Regions from separate parts of the Nonomuraea sp. NPDC004580 genome, predicted to be linked through region 2. Evidence: riboswitches for the same ligand, from Rfam matches in the RefSeq annotation. Region 2 holds a riboswitch; each other region holds the start of a gene.

Region 1 (2,191 bases), on a different contig from region 2:
CGATCTCGGGGTAGTCGGCGGCGACCCGGTTGACGGTGCGCTGCCACAGGTCGCCCGCGAAGGTCAGGACGTTCGTCTTGTGGACGAGCGTGAGCTTCTTGCGCGGGCGCGACTGAGCTTTCTCGAAGGCGTAGCGGACCACGCGCTCGACGCCGTGTGCGGTGTTGAGCGACTCCTGCGTGGCGATCTCGTGCGGGGTGCCGCGCCGCATGGCGCCGCCGGTGCCGGCGTAGAGGCCCTCGGTGCCCTCGCGGACGACGATCATGTCGATCTTCTCGGGCGGGGTGTCGGCCAGCGGGGTGCGCACGCCGGGGAACAGCTTGACCGGGCGCAGGTTGACGTAGTGGTCGAACTCGAACCGCAGCCGCAGCAGCAGGTCGCGCTCCAGGACGCCGGGCGGCACGCTGGGGTCTCCGACGGCGCCGAGCAGGATGGCGTCGTAGCCGCGCAGCTCGTGGAGCACCGAGTCGGGCAACGTCTCGCCGGTGCGGTGATAGCGCGCGGCGCCCAGGTCGTAGTGGGTGGGCTCGATCTTGGTGCCCACGGCCTCCAGGACCTTGAGCCCCTCTGCGACGACCTCGGTGCCGATGCCGTCACCGGGGATGACAGCCAGGCGGATGTTACGCGACTCCATGGGCGGTACCTTACCGGCTCGTCTCGACTGACGAACACATCATCTCATTTTCCGGACGTCCGATTTTGTATGTATTGCGACCTTTTGACCGATTCGTTAGAGTCCGTCAGGCCTAATCCACGCAGCAGGTGCGTGGAGCCGGGGACCCACCTCTCCCCCAGGGGCGAATCGGCTTCGCCGTAGGGCTGTCTTCCAGGCCCGAGCCCGTCAGCTAACCCGGCCGGCCGCATGGAAGGACAGACCCCTGTCTCGCATCGCCATCGCCCTGGCGGGTGTCGCCGCCGGGCTCCTCGTGTGCCCCCCTCCGGCCTCCGCCGCGCCGACGCCCGTCGGCCCCGGCGAAAGCCGTCACTCCCCCGACGCGAACTCCGACCCCGACGCGAACTCCGACCCCGGCACGAACTCCGACGCCGGCACGAACTCCGGCCGCGACACGGACTCCGATCCCGGCACGAACGCGGCCGGCTCGATCACTCTGACCGGCCCCGAGGTCAAGCGCATCCAGCAGAAGCGCGCGCCCAAGCCGGCCTGGAAGACCGCCCTCAGGTTCGCGATGCACCAGCGCGGCATCCCGTACGTGTGGGGCGGCACCAGCCGCAGCGGGTACGACTGCTCCGGGCTCATGCTCAGGGCGTACCAGAAGGCGGGGATCCACCTGCCGCGCACCGCCGCCGAGCAGTACAACGCGTTCTCCCGGAAAATCAGCTGGAACCATCTCAAGCCCGGTGACCTGGTCTTCTTCAGCGGACTCGGTCACGTGGGCATGATCTCCAAGCCCGGCTACATGGTGCACGCGCCGCGCTCGGGCGACGTGGTGAAGGAGGAGAAGCTCTCCGACTGGCGCCGGCAGGCGTTCGTCGGAGCGGTCAGGCCCGACCGCAAGGGCGTCCGTGAGTGGCGCGAACTGCAGGAACGGCGCGATGACCCCGCTCCGTCGATGCTGACCGCGACCCTCTGACCTGACACCACCCGGACGAGCGGCCCCGTGCGAACGAGCGCGGGGCCGTTCTGGGCTCACCTGCTCTGGGGGGCTCCGCCGTTGTCACGCCGGTCGAGGGCCATCTGGACGGCCTCGGCCGCCTCGTCCTCTTGGTCCTCGGCACGGTTGTAGGCATACATCTCGTACATGTGGCTCATCTCGCTTCGCGGACGTGTTCCTGAGAAGGGGGGAAGCCGGACTCCGGTCGCGAGCCCGACCGGGCCTGAATCTCGTGGTCCGGGTCACGGACCGGACGAAGGGACTTGACGGCCGACGCATACGCCGCTCACCGCGGCGGGTCGTCGACCTGCCCTAACAGGCCCCGCCGCGGCAGGTAATGAGTACGAGAACCTGGCGCATCAACGGCTACAGTACCCGAGGACAGTGCTTGGATGTCCTACTATCTCGCATCCTGAGACGCAAAAGGGCCGCCACCCGAAACGGGTGACGGCCCTGCGCAGGTCAGAGGGTCAGTCCTCCAGGTCGACCGAGCGGCCGCTCTCAGCGCCGATCTCGGCGCCGATCTGCTCGACCACCTCGGCCGGGATCGCCGAGTCGACGGTCAGCGCGATGAGCGC
Region 2 (2,191 bases):
CCCGCGCAGCTCCCGGCGGCCGTCGGGCGTGATGCGGTAGATCTTGCGGCCCCTCGCGCCCTCCGACTCGACCTCCACGAGCCCGTCGGCGGTCATCTTCACCAGCTCGGGATAGATCTCCGTGTGCCCGGCCTGCCAGACGTGGTTGAGCGAGTGGTCGAACGTCTTGGCCAGGCGGCATGGTGGCGGTCCTCATCGTCTACACGGCGGAGTTCGCCGCGAGCGTACCCGGGGCGGGCGCGGCCGCCGCGCACGCCTCCGCCGCCGCGCTGGTCGTGCCGTCGCTCGGGGTGGCGGGCGCGGCGATCGCCCTGGTCGCGCTGGTGGCGCTGCCCGACAGGCGGCTCGCGGACCCGGCAGAGCCGGCGGACCGGCCGCCACGGCGGCCTGAAGACACGGTGGAGGCCGGTTTCGCGTCATGAGCGGGGGCGTGCGAAGCTTTGTGTGTCCCCAACACCATGGAGGTCCTCATGGCGGATACACCGGAGCCGGAAGTCAGCGAAACTCCCGAGGACGAGATGAAGCGCAAGTTCCGCGAAGCGCTGGAGCGCAAGCGCAGCCAGCAGGCGGGCGCGGGCGCGGGTGGCAGGGGCGTCGACCCATCGAAGATCCACGGGGCGCACGGCCCGGCTGCCAATAAGAGATCGTTCAGGCGCAAGAGCGGCGGCTGAGGACTGATTCCTCAGGGGGCACGGCATGCCGTGCCCCCTTTTTGTATGCATTCCCGCTGAAGGTAGATCTTTGTCCGATTTGTGGTGAAACGTTTGCGGGTGTCCGATCCCATCGTTAGAGTGTTCGCCATTACCAGCCGGTGACCTAGTCCTTACCCAAGACGGACGACCGGCTGGCGCCGAATCCCGAACCATTCGGGAACCGGGGAACCACCCTCATCCGGGGTGAATCCGGCCCGCGCGGCCGGTAGGGCAACTCCACCGCCCGAACCCGTCAGCTAACCCGGTAGGCGTGATGGAGAGGATTGCGTATCACATGTTTCAGCGCGTCGTACCCCCAGACCGCTCTTTGACGGCCGCCCGCTGAGCGGCCCCCTTCCCCAGGCTCGTCATTTGCGCTCCGCGTAGCGCCGCGGGGTCCCCGCCCCGCCGCGCCCTCATCCCCTCGCGCCCGAGCGCAACTCCCCTGTCCCCTCGTGAAGGGTTTTGCTGCTTCATGTCTGCCCGTTTCAGCCTGCGTTCCCTCGCCACGCTGACCGCCTGCTGCGTCGGCATGCTGACCTGCGCCAGTACCGCCGCGCACGCCGACACCCCCGACAAAAACAAGAAGATCCTGCTCAAGGGCTCGACCACGGCCTCGTACTTCTGGGACGACGGCTCCGGCCGGGCCGGTGACACCGGGCTGCCGGCCAGCGGCAAGCCCATGCAGAAGGGTCTGGCCGCCAGCCCGAGCTGGCCGCTGCTGACCGAGGGTTACGTGGTCTACAAGGGCAAGAAGGCGCCCTTCTTCGTCGGTGACCGCGGGCCGGGCGAGCCCTCCAGTCGCGGCATCATGCTCGACCTCGACGCCAAGACGTTCGCCGAGCTGACCGGCGGCAGGTTCAACTCCAGCACGCTCGGTGTGGACGGCGTCGGCGGCCAGGGCCACATCGAGGTCGAGTACGTCATCACCAAGTGGGGCGACGGCGTGGGCAAGAAGAACCACCCGGTCCCGTTCTCGACCGGCGCCTGGTCCAGGCGCGACAGGAACCCGGCGCCCCCGCCCGCCGAGCAGGAGCAGGGCTCCCAGGCCGGTGGCATCGCCGTACCGGCCGCCCGCTGACGGCTTTACGCCACACGTACCAGAATGACATTCTGGTCTGCGTGACGACCCGTGTAGCCGCAAACGGCATCGAGATCGCCTATGACAGCTTCGGCGCACCCACAGGGCGGCCGCTCCTCCTGATCATGGGGCTCGGCGCGCAGCTCATCCAATGGGACGAAGGGCTCTGCCGGCTCCTCGCGGAGCAGGGACACCACGTCGTACGGTTCGACAACCGCGACGCGGGACTGTCCACGCACCTCCACGACGCGGGCGTCCCCCAGCCGGGGGCGCCCGCGCCGTATTCGCTGACGGACATGGCCGCCGACACCGCCGCGTTCATGGACGCCATCGGCTGGCCGTCCGCGCACGTCGTGGGCGCCTCGATGGGCGGCATGATCGCCCAGACGCTGGCCATCGAGCACCCCGAGCGGGTGCT
Region 3 (2,191 bases), on a different contig from region 2:
AGTAGGCAGACGGCTGGACATCAGCGGCCGTACCGTACGCCGGAGACTGCGGGGCATCTGCGACCGCATCGGCGTCGCCACGGCGATCGAGGCCGTGGCCTGGGCGGCCCGCCGCCAGCTGATCTGATGATCGGCGACGGGCTCGCGTGGGGCGGGCCCTGCGGGCCTCTGCAGGGCCTTCTGCGGACCTCGCGGGCGGCTCAGTAGGGGCGGCTCAGTTGGGGCGGCTCAGTCGGCGATGCGCACCGCGCCGGCGAAGGGCCGCCGCTCGATCGAGGCGATGCGGACGACGTCGCCGGTCCGCGGGGCGTGCACCATCATGCCGCCGCCGAGGTAGATGCCCACGTGGTGCAGGTCGCTGTAGAAGAACACCAGGTCGCCCGGGCGCAGCTCGGAGCGGTCGATGTGGCGGCCCGCCGTCCACTGGCTGCCGGTGTAGTGCGGCAGCGAGATGCCGACCTGCTGATATGCGGCCATGACGAGGCCGCTGCAGTCGTAGGAGTTGGGGCCTTCCGCGCCCCACACGTACGGCTTGAGCTGCTGCGTGAGCGCCCACCTGGCGGCCTGGGCGGCCTTGCCGCTGCCCACGATGGGCAGGTTGACGCGCTGGGCCCGGGTGCCCGGCCGGCCCGCCTCGCCGAGTGCCCGCCTGAAGAGGTTGCTCTCGACCTTGGTGACCAGCTTGGTGATCTTGTCGCGCTTGCTGTCGAGGTCGGAGATGAGCTTCTCGACCTCCTTGATGCGGGTGGCGGCGCCCGCCTTGGCCCGCTCGGCGGCCTCCCTGGCCTTGGTGACCTGGTTGACCGCCTCGCCCTGCTGTTGCTGCAGCACGTACGTGGTGGCGGCGCGGTCGAGGAACTCGTCGGGGTCGTCGGAGGTGGCGAAGGCGAGGGCGCGGCTGAGGCCGCCGGTGATGTAGGCGTTCTCGGCCAGTGCGGCGGCCTTGGCGCGCTTGGCGGCGAGGTCGGCCTCGCTGGTGGCCAGGGTCTTCTTCGCGGCGTCAGCGGCCCTCTTGGCGCTCTTGAGCTTCTCCCGCTGGCTGTTGTACTCCTCGGCCAGCGTCTCGATCTCGGTGTGCATCTTCTCGACCTGCTTGGCCAGGTCTTGGAGCGAGGGCTTGGGGTCGGCGGACGCGGAGCCTACGGGGGCGGCGACCAAAAAGGTGGCCAGTGTGACACTTATTACACCGAGCAGACGCGACCGCCGGGAGGCACGTTGCAGAGGGCGGGCGTGCTTGCCCGCGGTCGTCCTCTCACGCCTGCGCGTGCGCTTCACCAACCAGCTCCTCTCGTCGACGCCTGCCGGGTTAGCTGACGGGTTCGGGCCGGAGCAGCCCTACCGGACGTTGCGGATTCACCCCGATGGTGGCGCTGGGGGGCGTCACCGGCGGTTCCCCGGCTCCTCCTCGTGGAGGATTAGGCGTGTCGCCCGCGCGCGACACGCGGGGAACATCGTCGCTGGACACTAATGCACTCCGGGTTCGTGCTCAACCAGAACTGCCGACTCTGTAGAGGTTTCACAACCGAAGAGTCACAAGGTGATCTCGTGCCCCGCCGTACGAAACGCAACTTATGACGGATTTGCCGCCCGATCTGGTGACTCGCGGGCCTGCTCAGAGCGCGTGCTCAGATGAGCACGAGTTGTAACAGCATGGGCCGAGACGTGGGAGTTAGGGCCGAGCCGTAATGACATCTGTACCCTGGATGGCCATGGAGCAGGTGGCCGAACTGACAACAGCCGAGACCGCGGTGGTGGTCCGGCGCGCCCGCACGCCCGATGTGCGGGACATCAGGAGGCTTGTGGACACCTACGCGGGGGCGGGCTCGGGCTCGCGGCTCCTGAAGAAGGCCACCGTCACCCTGTACGAGGACGTACAGGAGTTCTGGGTGGCCGAACGGGGCGGGCAGGTCGTCGGTTGCGGTGCGCTCCACGTGCTCTGGGAGGACCTCGCCGAGGTCCGTACCGTGGCCGTGGACCCGCAGTGCCGTGGCATGGGCGTCGGCCATCGGATCGTCTCGGCGCTGATTCAGCAGGCGAATGATCTAGGTCTGCGGCGTGTATTCTGTCTGACTTTTGAGGTCGACTTCTTCGCAAGACTGGGCTTTCGCCAGATTCAGGGCACGCCGGTCTCACCCGAGGTGTACGCCGAACTGCTGGCCTCGTACGACGAGGGTGTCGCGGAGTTCCTCGA
Region 4 (2,191 bases), on a different contig from region 2:
CCGTCCGCCGCGAAAGCCGCAGGTCCGGGCAGAACGGTCGGGAGACGCCCGGCGCGCACTTCGGCGGCCAGCTCGGCGGCGGCCGTCGCCACGGGCAGTCCGGCGTCGCGGTAGGCGACGTAGTCGGCGAAGCCCTCGTACAGCCAGACGGGCAGGCCGTCGGTGCCGGCGACGACATGGGTGAGCTCGTGGGCGAGGACGACGTCCCTGCCGACGGGGTTGAGGGTGGCGAACGCCTCTGGGACGACGATCACCCGCGTGCCGTCGGCCACCGCCGCGAGCCCGTCCACCCCGCCCACCCGGGCCAGGCGTGCGGCCTCGCGGGCGTCGGCCGGGACGACGACGAGGGGGCGTACGGGGCGGGCGAGCACCGCCGACACCCGCCTGCCGGCCGTGTCGGCCGTGCGCGCCAGCTCGCCGAGCCCCTCGGCGTCGTGGCCCACGACCGTGGACCACCGGCCGCGGCGTACGACGTGGGGCCCCGGCCACAGGTCGCGCGCCCGGGGTGGCAGGACGGGCGCGTCCGGCAGCGGAGCGGCGGCCGGGACGGCGAGGAGCACCAGGCCGGTCACCGCGGCTCGTCGGCTCACCTGCTCGGACACAGTGCCCGATCGTATGCGCTGCCTTGCGGGTCAGGGGTCGGGAACGCGAGAGCCCCGTCCGGATCGGGGAGGATCCGGACGGGGCTTCTTCACACGCCGGGACGGACGGCGCCGACGAAGGACGACCTTCGCCATCCGCTCAGCTTGTCGATGCGTACCCGTTCACCTGTCCGCGGTGAATGGATCATCTTGCCCTTGCCGACGTACATGCCCACATGGCCGAGCCCGCTGAAGAACATCAGGTCACCTGGCTTGAGATCGCGCCAGGAGACCTTCTTCCTCGTGCGGACGAACTGGCTGCTCGCCACGCGCGGGAGTTTGACGCCGGCCTTCTTCCAGGCGAACTGGACGAGGCCCGAGCAGTCAAACGAACCAGGTCCTGTGCCCCCGTAACGGTACGGGTCACCGATCTGCTTCTTGGCCACGGCGACGGCCTTGCCGGCCCTCGCCTTCTGCCGGGCGGCTTTGGCGGCCCTCTTACGGGCCTTCGCCGACGCCGTGGTGCGGGCGGTGGTCGCCGCCTTCACCGTCGTGCCGGCCGCCGCGCTGGTCTCGCGGGTCGTCGCCGCCTGAGCTGCCGGGGCATGGAGGACCATACCTCCGGCCGTCACGGTCATCGTGAGTGCTACACCACTCAGGGCAAGGCGGGACAGGCGGGGGTTCTGCAGGGAGTTAGACAGGATTTCTCCTTGTGTCTTCCACGAACGCCTACCGGGTTAGCTGACGGATTCGGGCGTGGAAGTCGCCCTACGGCGCGATGGGCGCGCCGATTCACCCCTGATCCTTCGGGGAACGTGGGATCGCTGGGTCCCCGGCTCCGTGCCTCCTGGCTGCACGGATTCGGCAGGTCGGCACCCCGATCAGAAGTGCGATGGGGATATCAGGGCCGACCGGCGGGTTTTTGTCTGTCTCACATCGGGAGGAACCGATGCCGGTTCGCGGCGACATGGCTTGTTCACCGCGACGACGCCAGAAGCTACGCCGAAGGGTCAAGGATCGGCAAAGCGTGAATGGCCCTGTAAAGATCAGATAGCGGGATTTGTCAGACTCGAAACCCCTGCTGGGACCCCAGGTCTTGTGACCAAAATGTGACCTCACTCACACTTGCTTTCGCGGCCTTTTGTCAGGTCCCAGCAGTCACATGAGTCACATCAGTCACAAACGCGAATCACCTTCTCTTCCCGTCGGCCGGCCGGACACGTGGGACACCGTCCCGAAAAATCTGCCCTTTGTACGACTTGCCCTAGTAGTGGCCGATCAGGAGGTCATGCCCGTCGCGACCAAGTGGGTCGGAGAGTCTGGCAACTATAGATCTTCGTAGACGAGCCGCGACACGGATCACAGCCGAGCGGCCACCGTGTGCGCAGAGTGCTGATGCTGAACGCGACTGCGATGAGGGCGAGCGAAACGCGAGCGCCAGGAGCCGGCGCCAGGCCGGACCCCCCGCTGTCACACAGAAAGCCCCGGCGGCCGAACCGCCGGGGCTTACGCAGCCAGACCAGAACTCAGCGGCTGGGCTTGAGCGGCCGAATCGCCCGGGGCCGGATGCCGGGGGCGAGGGCCGGATGCCGGGGGCGGGTTACGGGCGG

Evidence for each region. A riboswitch is a leader RNA that binds a small molecule or an ion and turns the genes downstream of it on or off. The one in region 2 is predicted to bind cyclic di-AMP.
Region 1: another riboswitch for cyclic di-AMP. It lies ahead of ABZW11_RS37685 (C40 family peptidase); the one in region 2 lies ahead of ABZW11_RS19220 (hypothetical protein).
Region 3: another riboswitch for cyclic di-AMP. It lies ahead of ABZW11_RS04600 (C40 family peptidase); the one in region 2 lies ahead of ABZW11_RS19220 (hypothetical protein).
Region 4: another riboswitch for cyclic di-AMP. It lies ahead of ABZW11_RS31460 (C40 family peptidase); the one in region 2 lies ahead of ABZW11_RS19220 (hypothetical protein).

What each region holds. Positions count from the first base shown of each region.
Region 1 covers NZ_JBEXLH010000060.1:5,394-7,584, reverse strand. Annotated here, with positions in the region: gene ABZW11_RS37690 (3-isopropylmalate dehydrogenase) at 1-634, opposite strand, end outside; cyclic di-AMP (ydaO/yuaA leader) riboswitch at 734-875, shown strand; gene ABZW11_RS37685 (C40 family peptidase) at 927-1,592, shown strand; gene serA (phosphoglycerate dehydrogenase) at 2,084-2,191, opposite strand, start outside.
Region 2 covers NZ_JBEXLH010000016.1:109,381-111,571, reverse strand. Annotated here, with positions in the region: gene ABZW11_RS19235 (PadR family transcriptional regulator) at 1-174, opposite strand, end outside; gene ABZW11_RS19230 (hypothetical protein) at 180-422, shown strand; gene ABZW11_RS19225 (DUF5302 domain-containing protein) at 471-671, shown strand; cyclic di-AMP (ydaO/yuaA leader) riboswitch at 839-979, shown strand; partial or broken gene ABZW11_RS19220 (hypothetical protein) at 1,225-1,650, shown strand; gene ABZW11_RS19215 (alpha/beta hydrolase) at 1,815-2,191, shown strand, end outside.
Region 3 covers NZ_JBEXLH010000002.1:309,952-312,142, reverse strand. Annotated here, with positions in the region: gene ABZW11_RS04605 (LuxR C-terminal-related transcriptional regulator) at 1-127, shown strand, start outside; gene ABZW11_RS04600 (C40 family peptidase) at 229-1,158, opposite strand; cyclic di-AMP (ydaO/yuaA leader) riboswitch at 1,281-1,432, opposite strand; gene ABZW11_RS04595 (amino-acid N-acetyltransferase) at 1,710-2,191, shown strand, end outside.
Region 4 covers NZ_JBEXLH010000040.1:18,356-20,546, forward strand. Annotated here, with positions in the region: gene ABZW11_RS31455 (hypothetical protein) at 1-602, opposite strand, end outside; gene ABZW11_RS31460 (C40 family peptidase) at 692-1,198, opposite strand; cyclic di-AMP (ydaO/yuaA leader) riboswitch at 1,293-1,458, opposite strand; gene ABZW11_RS31465 (NlpC/P60 family protein) at 2,182-2,191, opposite strand, start outside.